Regions from separate parts of the Bacillus sp. JK106 genome, predicted to be linked through region 2. Evidence: riboswitches for the same ligand, from Rfam matches in the RefSeq annotation. Region 2 holds a riboswitch; the other holds the start of a gene.
The links. Region 2 has a riboswitch for S-adenosylmethionine ahead of ACWJJS_RS07040 (methionine biosynthesis PLP-dependent protein). Riboswitches for the same ligand answer to the same signal wherever they lie in the genome.
Positions count from the first base shown of each region.

Region 1 (4,990 bases), 400 kb from region 2:
TTGAAGCGGCCGGTGCTGACGGTCTGACGATGATTAATACACTCATCGGGATGAGGCTCGACCTCAAGACCGGACGGCCGATTTTAGCAAATAAAACGGGCGGACTGTCAGGCCCGGCGATCAAACCGGTCGCCATCCGGATGGTATACGAAGTCAGCCAGGCCGTTCAAATTCCGATTATCGGGATGGGCGGCGTTCAGACCGCAGAGGATGCATTAGAATTTCTTCTTGCGGGAGCGAGTGCGGTTGCCGTCGGTACAGCAAACTTCGTCAATCCGTTCGTCTGCCCGGAAATCATAGAACAGCTCCCCCGTGTGCTGCGCCAACACGGCTTTCAATCTGTAAGTGAATGCATCGGAAGGAGCTGGAAACATGAAAAACAACCTGCCCATCATCGCGCTTGATTTTGCATCAGGGGAAGAGACTTTAACGTTTTTAGACTTGTTTGAAAAGGAAAGGCTTTTTGTCAAAACGGGGATGGAACTTTTTTATCAGGAAGGCCCCGCCATCATTCACCAATTAAAAGAACGGAACTGTGATATATTTTTAGATTTAAAGCTTCATGATATCCCGACTACGGTCAATAAAGCGATGAAGCGGCTGGCCCGCCTCGGCGTTGATCTCGTCAATGTGCATGCGGCAGGGGGCGCACGCATGATGCGCGCGGCCCTTGAGGGGCTTGAAGAAGGCACGCCGGCAGGCAGAAAACGCCCGTCTTTAATCGCGGTGACTCAGCTGACCAGCACTTCAGAGCAGGTGGCGAAGGAAGAGCTTCTGCTGCAAAAGCCGCTGTTAGAAACGGTTGTGCACTACGGCAAAATGGCGGAAGAGTGCGGGCTGGACGGAGTGGTATGTTCGGTCCATGAAACAAAAGCCATTTATGAAGCGGTCCGGCCTTCATTTCTGACAGTCACGCCGGGCATCCGCACGGCCAGTGACGCAGCTGACGATCAAGTCCGGACGGCGACTCCGTCATTTGCGAAAGAAAACGGTTCGTCAGCCATCGTCGTGGGCCGCTCAATTACAAAAGCGGAAAACCCCGTTAAAGCATATGAAGCAATTAAACTGGAATGGGAGGGCGTTCGCCGATGAAACAGGCTATCGCAAAACATCTATTACACATTGAAGCTGTCTTTTTACGTCCGAATGAGCCGTTTACGTGGGCGAGCGGCATTTTATCACCGATCTATTGTGACAACCGTCTGACATTGTCGTATCCAAAAGTGAGAAATGATGTGGCGGACGGGCTCGGCAAACTGCTGAAGGAGCATTTCCCCGAGGCGGAGATGATCGCGGGCACTGCAACGGCGGGCATTCCGCATGCTGCGCTTCTCGCAGACCGTACAGGCGTGCCGATGTGCTACGTCAGAAGCAAACCGAAAGCGCACGGCAAAGGAAATCAAATAGAAGGCGCCATTAAGAAAGGACAAAAAACAGTCGTGATTGAAGACTTGATTTCTACCGGAGGCAGCGTGCTTGAAGCTGCGGCGGCCCTTCAAAGAGAGGGCGCGGAAGTCCTAGGCGTCATTTCCATTTTTACATACGGACTGCCGAAAGCAAAAGAAGCCTTTAAAAAAGCGGGTCTTCCTTATTACTCGTTAACCGATTATGACACGCTGATTGAAGTCGCGCTTGAAAACGGAACGATTCATTCAGCTGACATTGAAAAACTGAAATCATGGAAACTGAATCCCGAGTCAAAAGATTGGTTTAAAAAATAATGACAATAAAAACAGGCCTCAGGGCCTGTTTTATTATTCCTATCAAAAAACTCGGGTTGACTTCTGTTAGAATTGTGCTAAAATTTAGTACAAATCTAAAAAGCTTATCAAGAGCGGCTGAGGGACTGGACCGATGACGCCCGGCAACCTGCGTGTATTGCAAGGTGCCGCATCCAGAAAAATGCACAGCATTTTGAAGATAAGGGCTATACCGGGTCACTGTCTTTCATTCCGCTGGATTGAAAGTTTTTTATATGAAAAAAAGATTGAGGGATAAGACAACCGGCAGAGAACAACAGCTGTTTGATTGTCTCCGGGAGGAGGAAAGAAAAAATGCTAACGTATGACACATGGGAGGAACCGGCGATTACATTTCCGGAAGACGATTCCTATAAAGGCGCGCTGTCCGTTTTAAAATGGGCATACGGCCACTACGGAGACCAGCTTGTTTACGCGTGCAGCTTCGGGATTGAGGGCATCGTCCTGATCGATTTAATTTCTAAAGTAAAGAAAGACGCGGAAATCGTGTTTCTCGATACGGGTCTTCACTTTAAAGAAACATATGAAACGATCGAAAAAGTGAAAGAACGTTACCCGGGGCTGAACATTATCCTGAAAAAGCCCAGCCTTACTCTCGAGGAACAGGCCGAGGCTCACGGAGATAAACTGTGGGAAAGAGAACCGAACCAGTGCTGCTACATCAGAAAAATTCTGCCGTTAAGAGAAGCACTCGCAGGGCATCCGGCATGGCTGTCCGGCCTTCGCCGGGATCAAGGGCCGAGCCGGGCGAATACGAATTTCCTGAATAAAGACGACAAGTTTCAATCGATTAAAGTATGCCCGCTGATCCATTGGACATGGAAAGACATCTGGAGATATACTTCCAAGCATGAGCTGGATTACAATATCCTCCATGATCAGGGGTATCCGAGCATCGGCTGTGAACCGTGCACTTCACCTGCGTTTACCGCGGAAGATTTGCGGAGCGGCAGATGGAACGGCATGGCGAAAACCGAATGCGGACTGCATGAATAAAGGAGCTGCCCGATGGAATTAGCCGCTATTTTATTCTGCCTGTTTTTTGCCATGAATATCGGAGCCAGCGGAGCCGCGGCATCAATGGGAGTCGCTTACGGGTCCGGCGCCGTTAAAAAGAAAACATATGCGCTGATCATCTGCGCGGCCGGAGTCCTGTCAGGGGCGGTTATCGGCGGCGGTGAAGTCGTTAAGACGATCAGCGGCGGAATCATTCCCGAACAAACCATTACGCTCACCATTGTCTGCATTATAATCGGAGCGGCGGCGCTATCGTTATTCACGGCGAATGTGCTCGGCATTCCGCTGTCGACGAGTGAGGTCACTGTCGGGGCGATTGTCGGTGTCGGCGTCGCGTACAAAGTATTGTTTTTACAGCATCTTTTGGTCATCGTGATTTTTTGGGTGCTCGTACCGTTCGTCGCGTTCTGTTTCACCTTTCTCGTATCGAAGGTATTCAGTTCTCTGAATATTCGAGTCATTTCGAAACGGAAACAGAAGATTTTAGGGATTGTGCTGCTTTTTGCGGGGTTTTGGGAAGCTTTTTCAGCCGGAATGAACAATGTCGCAAATGCGGTGGGCCCTTTGGTGGCTGCGGGCGTACTCAGCGTGTCAAAAGGAACGCTGTACGGAGGCATCTTTGTCGCTCTCGGCGCTCTGCTTTTAGGACGTAAAGTGCTTGAAACCAACGGGAAAAAGATTACGAGATTTTCAGCCGGAGAAGGCATACTGCTTTCAGGAACCGGCGCGGGGCTTGTCATTATCAGTTCCGTCTTCGGTCTGCCGGTCCCATTGGCGCAAGTCACATCATCATCAATTATCGGTATCGGAATGGCCAAAAACGGGCCGAACGTTTTTCATAAAGAAGTCGTGAAAACGATGCTCAAAGTTTGGGTCGTTTCGCCGTTTTTGTCACTGTCGATTTCGTATCTGCTTGTCTCCCTGCTGTTAAAAGGAGATTACTATTCCATCTTTATGATGGCCAGCGTGCTTTTGGCAGCTGGCGGAGCCGCCAGTCTGATGAAAGCCATCCGAAAAGAGAAACGCTCTGTCCATGAACAAGGCGGGGGCATTTAACTATTAATCTGAGTTTATTTATCTGTTAACTGGGAGGAATCATGTATTATGAGTTTAGCACCGCACGGAGGAACATTAATTAATCGGGTGAATGAGCAGTATGATCTTACACCCGTCCACAAAGAAATTGAGCTTGATTTGATTTCGTTCGCTGATTTAGAGCTGATCGGAATCGGGGGGTACAGCCCGATTGAAGGATTTTTCACAGAAAAAGATTACGTGTCAGTCGTTGAAAATATGCGTCTGGCATCAGGGGTTGTCTGGTCCCTGCCGATCACGCTTCCGGTCGATTCAGAAAAAGCGGCTGAGCTTGCCGTCGGCGACACGGTGAAACTGACTTACGGCGGAGAAACATACGGTGTCGTCGACATCGAAGATATTTATACGCCGGATAAACAAAAAGAAGCCGTTCACGTATATAAAACCGATGATGCCGCGCATCCGGGCGTGAAAAAATTATTTTCACGCGGCGATACGTATGTCGGCGGGCCGATCACATTAATTAAAAAAGCGTCAAAGCAGTTTCCTGAGTTTACATTTGAACCTGCCGATACAAGACGCAGCTTCGAAGAAAAGGGCTGGAAAACCATCGTCGGTTTCCAAACGAGAAATCCGGTCCACCGCGCCCACGAATATATCCAAAAAACCGCGCTTGAGACGGTTGACGGCCTGTTTTTGAACCCGCTCGTCGGTGAAACAAAATCAGATGACATTCCGGCGGATGTCAGAATGGAAAGCTACCAGGTGCTGCTCGATCATTATTATCCGAAAGACCGCGTTTTCCTCGGCGTATTTTTGGCGGCTATGCGGTATGCGGGGCCGAGAGAAGCCATTTTCCACGCGCTTGTCCGCAAAAACTACGGCTGCACGCATTTTATTGTCGGCCGCGATCATGCCGGCGTCGGTGATTACTACGGCACATATGAAGCGCAAGAGCTGTTTGATCAATTTACAGCGGATGAACTCGGGATTACACCGATGAAATTCGAGCACAGCTTCTTCTGCCAGAAATGCGGCAACATGGGAACGGCCAAAACATGCCCGCATGACAGAGAAGACCACGTCATTCTGTCAGGAACAAAGGTCAGAGAAATGCTGCGAAGCGGCGTCATGCCGCCGGCGGAATTCAGCCGTCCTGAAGTTGTCGAGGTGTTGAT
Region 1 covers NZ_JBSJQC010000002.1:683,231-688,220, forward strand. The annotation lists gene ACWJJS_RS08870 (dihydroorotate dehydrogenase) at 1-404, shown strand, start outside; gene pyrF (orotidine-5'-phosphate decarboxylase) at 373-1,092, shown strand; gene pyrE (orotate phosphoribosyltransferase) at 1,089-1,721, shown strand; SAM riboswitch class I at 1,823-1,927, shown strand; gene ACWJJS_RS08885 (phosphoadenylyl-sulfate reductase) at 2,055-2,756, shown strand; gene ACWJJS_RS08890 (inorganic phosphate transporter) at 2,769-3,833, shown strand; gene sat (sulfate adenylyltransferase) at 3,882-4,990, shown strand, end outside.
Region 1: another riboswitch for S-adenosylmethionine. It lies ahead of ACWJJS_RS08885 (phosphoadenylyl-sulfate reductase); the one in region 2 lies ahead of ACWJJS_RS07040 (methionine biosynthesis PLP-dependent protein).

Region 2 (4,990 bases):
GTGTTTTCCTTTTGGTGCCGTCATGTTTATCCCTCCGAAATATGAATTGTATTTTTTGTATGAATTGTAATACTTAGTATACTAAACATACATTAACCTTCCATAAAATGCAATAAATTTCATGAAATAGTATGATTTTCATAAAAAAAGCACTCCTGCCATATCAACAGGAGTGCTTTTGATTTTATTGTTTGTATTCCTTTATCATTTCCAGATGGGGGATGCCCGCATCGAGAAATTCTTCGCCGGATGTGACGCGGTATCCTTGTTTTTCGTAAAACGGAACCGCCTGCGTCTGCGCATGTAAGATAAAGCTGCCGGCACCCTTGGCTGCAGCCGCTTTTTCAAGCGCCTGCATCATGATGGCCCCGACGCCTAAAGAACGATGGCTTTTCATTACGCAGATGCGCTCTAATTTTCCATGCCCGTCTTTCAAGCGCCATCTGCCGGCTCCGACCGGCTGGCCGCCGTCATATATGACTATATGCTCTGACGTGTCTTCGAATTGATCAATCTCTTCTTCTTCCGGAACGTGCTGTTCTTTCACAAAGACCTCTTTTCTGACGAAAAAAGCGTCGTTCAGCTGTTTTTCAGTTTTTACGATGATGGATTCCAAGCAGTTATTCTCCTCCGCCTAATAAAAATGTTTCGTACACAGTCCATGAGCCGTTATCCAGCTGATAGAGCAGGTGAAAACGGTCGATGACTTCTTCGTGGGAAATGTCTTGCATTTTCAGCTGTCCGAGTACGTCGGAATGTTCATCTGACGACAGCTTCTGGCCGACCGTGACATGCGGAACGAAGCTGTATTCCGGCTCGCCGGATAATGCTCCTGAGTAGCATTTCTCACTCAGAGATTTTAATTCCTCTGTCGGCTCTGCTTTCATATATATCACATTATTCACAGGAGAAAACGAGCTGTATTTTGTGATTTTCAGAACGAGCGGATGCGACTCTTTCGCCGTCTGTCTCAGCTGTGATACGACCTGCTCGATTTCCTGTTCTGTCGCTTCAAACGGATCTCTTACCGTCAGATGCGGCGGAATGAGCGCGTAGCTCGGGTCGTAGCGTTTCCGGTACGAATTTGCGAGATCCTGTAATTTTTTTGATGGAAATAAAACAATACCGTATTTCATGAAAGTTCCCTCCTTAAATGAATGGTTACAGCATTTTTTTCAGCGCCGGCGTGATGAGCGGCTGCCAGTATGTCCATTTATGATCCCCGTCAAAGGTTTCATACGTGTATTCAGACTGTTTGCTTTCCAGCAGCTGTTTGAGCTCTTCGTTCGGCGCGGTGAAATCAAGCACCTGGCCGTCCGTCGTGTGGACGGCGGTTTCTTTTTCTCCGATTTGATGATAAACGGAAATCTGTTTGAGATCCTCCGACTGCCGGACGGCATCCAGCACGTGCCCGTCAACATACGGAGACTGCATGATGACGTTTCCAAACATGTTCGGATAGTCAATCGCCGTCATGAGCGAGACGGTTCCGCCGAGGGAATCCCCGATCATGGTGCGGCCGTATCCGACTTGATAAGTCGGGTATTCTTTGTCGATAAAAGGAACGAGCTCATTTGCGATAAACCGTTTATATGAGGCGAACTTAGAGCCTTCGGGATGGTATGTGTTTCTTCGCTCCCGCACATTTTTATATGGGACGCCGATAATGATGCAGCGGTCAATTTCCCCTTTTGACATAAGCTCTTCCGCCTGACGCCCGATTCTCCCTAATCTGAAATAATCATGGCCGTCCTGAGCGATGACCGTATGATATTTATACAGGGGGGAGAAGGTGGCGGGCAGATAGACCAAAACGGTCATTTCCTCTTCAAGCTCATGGGAGAAAAGTGTTTTCTCATGAATGATTCCGTTTTTTGATGCCACTTCGCATTCCTCCAGGCCGCGTCTTGTCTTGATGGTTTTTTCCTATTGTACCATGAATTATTAGAAATTTCTTTCTTCAGATGCACTTCTTGCGAGAGTTCAGATAAATAAAAAGTTGTTGAAATCCATTTTATAGTGCGTTAATATAGAACAATCAGAAAATACAAAACAATATTCTTATCACGAGAGGTGGAGGGACTGGCCCTTTGAAACCTCAGCAACCGGTTTGCTTTGCCGCGGGAAGGCAAAGTGCCAAGGTGCTAAATCCAGCAAGCGATTCACATGCTTGGAAGATAAGAGGAAGAGAAAAGCTCCTTCTTCTTATGAAGAGGGGGCTTTTTTATTTTTGAAAAAGGATGGTGCTTACTGATGACGCAGCATGTTGAAACAAAATTAGCCCAAATTGGAAATAGAAGCGAAGAAGCAACGGGAACGGTCAGTCCGCCGATTTATCTGTCCACCGCTTACCGCCATAGAGGAATAGGAGAATCTACAGGTTTTGATTACGTGCGCACGAAAAACCCGACACGCCAGCTCGTCGAAGACGCCATCGCCGTGTTGGAAAACGGTGCGAGAGGATTTGCTTTCAGCTCGGGAATGGCAGCCATTCAAACCATTATGGCTTTATTTAAAAGCGGGGATGAATTGATTGTATCCTCCGATTTATACGGAGGCACGTACCGTTTGTTTGAAAACGAATGGAGAAAATACGGCTTAAGCTTTATTTATGATGATTTCAGCGATGAAGACTGTTTACGCTCCAAAATAACGGAAAACACGAAAGCGGTATTTGTTGAAACGCCGACAAACCCGTTAATGCAGGAGGCGGACATTGAAAAAATCGCCCGGATTACGAAAGAAGCCGGCCTGCTTTTAATTGTGGATAATACGTTTTATACTCCGGTGCTCCAGCGCCCGCTTGAACTGGGAGCGGACATCGTCATTCACAGCGCCACAAAATATTTAGCGGGGCACAATGACCTCCTTGCCGGTCTGGCTGTCGTTAAGGATGAAGAGCTCGGCGACATCATGTTTAATCACCAAAATGCGATCGGCGCCGTTCTCCCGCCGTTTGATTCGTGGCTTTTAATGAGAGGGATGAAAACACTCGGACTCAGAATGCGCCGTCATGAAGAAAACGCCCGTGAACTTGCAGAATTTTTAGAACAGGAAGAGGAAATCGCCGACGTGTTATATCCCGGAAAAGGCGGGATGCTGTCTTTCCGGCTGCAAAAAGAGGAATGGGTCAATCCGTTTTTAAAGGCGCTGAAAACGATCTGTTTCGCAGAAAGTCTCGGCGGGGTGGAAAGCTTTATTACATACCCCGCGACACAGACGCACATGGACATTCCGGAAGATATCCGTATCGCAAACGGCGTCTGCAACCGCCTGCTGCGTTTTTCAGTGGGCATTGAACATGCAGAAGATTTGAAGCGGGATGTAAAGCAGGCATTACAGCAAGTAAAAGAGGGGGCCGTGTCATATGAGTAATCACAATTGGACGCTGGAAACCCAGCTCGTGCACAATCCATTTAAAACAGACGGAGCCACCGGAGCCGTCAGCGTGCCGATCCAGCATGCTTCCACATTCCATCAGTCTTCATTTGAAGAATTCGGGACATATGATTACAGCCGCTCCGGCACACCGACAAGAACAGCGCTTGAAGAAACGATCGCAGGTCTTGAAGGCGGAACGAGAGGTTTTGCTTTCAGCTCCGGTATGGCGGCGATTTCGACGGCATTTCTGCTCTTATCCCAAGGCGACCATGTTCTCGTCACGGAGGATGTGTACGGCGGAACATTCCGCATGGTGACTGAGGTTCTGTCCCGTTTCGGAATCGAACATACCTTTGTCGATATGACGGACACAGAAGCGGTCGCCCGCGCCATCCGTCCGAACACGAAAGCCATTTATATGGAAACACCGTCAAACCCGACGCTCGGCATCACGGATATTAAGGGCGTCGTCAAACTGGCAAAGGATCACGGCTGTCTGACATACCTTGACAATACATTCATGACACCTGCTCTGCAGCGTCCGCTTGATCTCGGTGTAGATATCGTGCTTCACAGTGCGACGAAATTTTTAAGCGGCCACAGTGACGTGCTGTCAGGCCTTGCTGCCGTAAAGGATGAAGAGCTCGGCAATCAGCTGTATAAGCTGCAAAACTCGTTTGGAGCGGTGCTCGGCGTTCAGGACTGCTGGCTCGTATTGAGAGGCTTAAAAACATTGCAGGTCAGACTGGAAAAAGCGAGCCGGACGGCTGAGCGGCTGGCTGCCTATTTTAACGGGCATCCCGCCGTCAAAAACGTTTACTATCCCGGCCTTGCCGGACACCCGGGAGCCGATACCCATAAACGTCAAGCGAGCGGAGCGGGCGCCGTCCTGTCCTTTGAATTGGAAAGCAAAGAAGCCGTCAAAAAGCTGGTCGAAAACGTATCGCTTCCGGTATTTGCCGTCAGCCTCGGCGCCGTTGAATCCATTCTCTCATACCCTGCAGCCATGTCGCATGCCGCCATGCCGAAAGCAGAGAGGGAGAAACGCGGCATCACAGACGGCCTTCTGCGCCTGAGCGTCGGAGTCGAAAACGCCGAAGATTTAGAACGCGACTTCGAACAGGCATTGAAAAAAATAACCCCCGCCCAAGTGAGATCATAAACGAAAAGGGCGCCGTCAATTTTGCGACGCGCCCTTTTTTATTTTAGATAAAAAAAGTGTTGACGAATGAGAAATCAGGATATATAATTATAAATGTCAGAGAGACAACAACATACCCAGCAACACATACATATCATGATTCCGTAGCTCAGCTGGGAGAGCGCTACCTTGACAGGGTAGAGGTCGCTGGTTCGAGCCCAGTCGGAATCATAGCCAAAACCCTTGCGTAGCAAGGGTTTTTTACTTTCTTTTAATATAGCCGGTTTATCAAATTCGTAAGTTGTTCGCAAACTGTTGGCGAACTTGATTTTTTGGCTCGAAATTTATTGGCCGTATCTCTTTTTAGGATCAAAATAGTTGAAAAGTTCAACTAGTGATGCCGTCAAGTAGATCCAAACCGCACTGTCGGTATTGCATTTCTATCCGGATAAAAAAGCCAAAAAATCG
Region 2 covers NZ_JBSJQC010000002.1:287,781-292,770, forward strand. The annotation lists gene ACWJJS_RS07020 (AbrB/MazE/SpoVT family DNA-binding domain-containing protein) at 1-24, opposite strand, end outside; gene ACWJJS_RS07025 (GNAT family N-acetyltransferase) at 185-616, opposite strand; gene ACWJJS_RS07030 (YjcG family protein) at 621-1,136, opposite strand; gene ACWJJS_RS07035 (esterase family protein) at 1,162-1,884, opposite strand; SAM riboswitch class I at 2,059-2,184, shown strand; gene ACWJJS_RS07040 (methionine biosynthesis PLP-dependent protein) at 2,254-3,375, shown strand; gene metC (cystathionine beta-lyase) at 3,368-4,543, shown strand; tRNA gene ACWJJS_RS07050 (tRNA-Val) at 4,681-4,753, shown strand.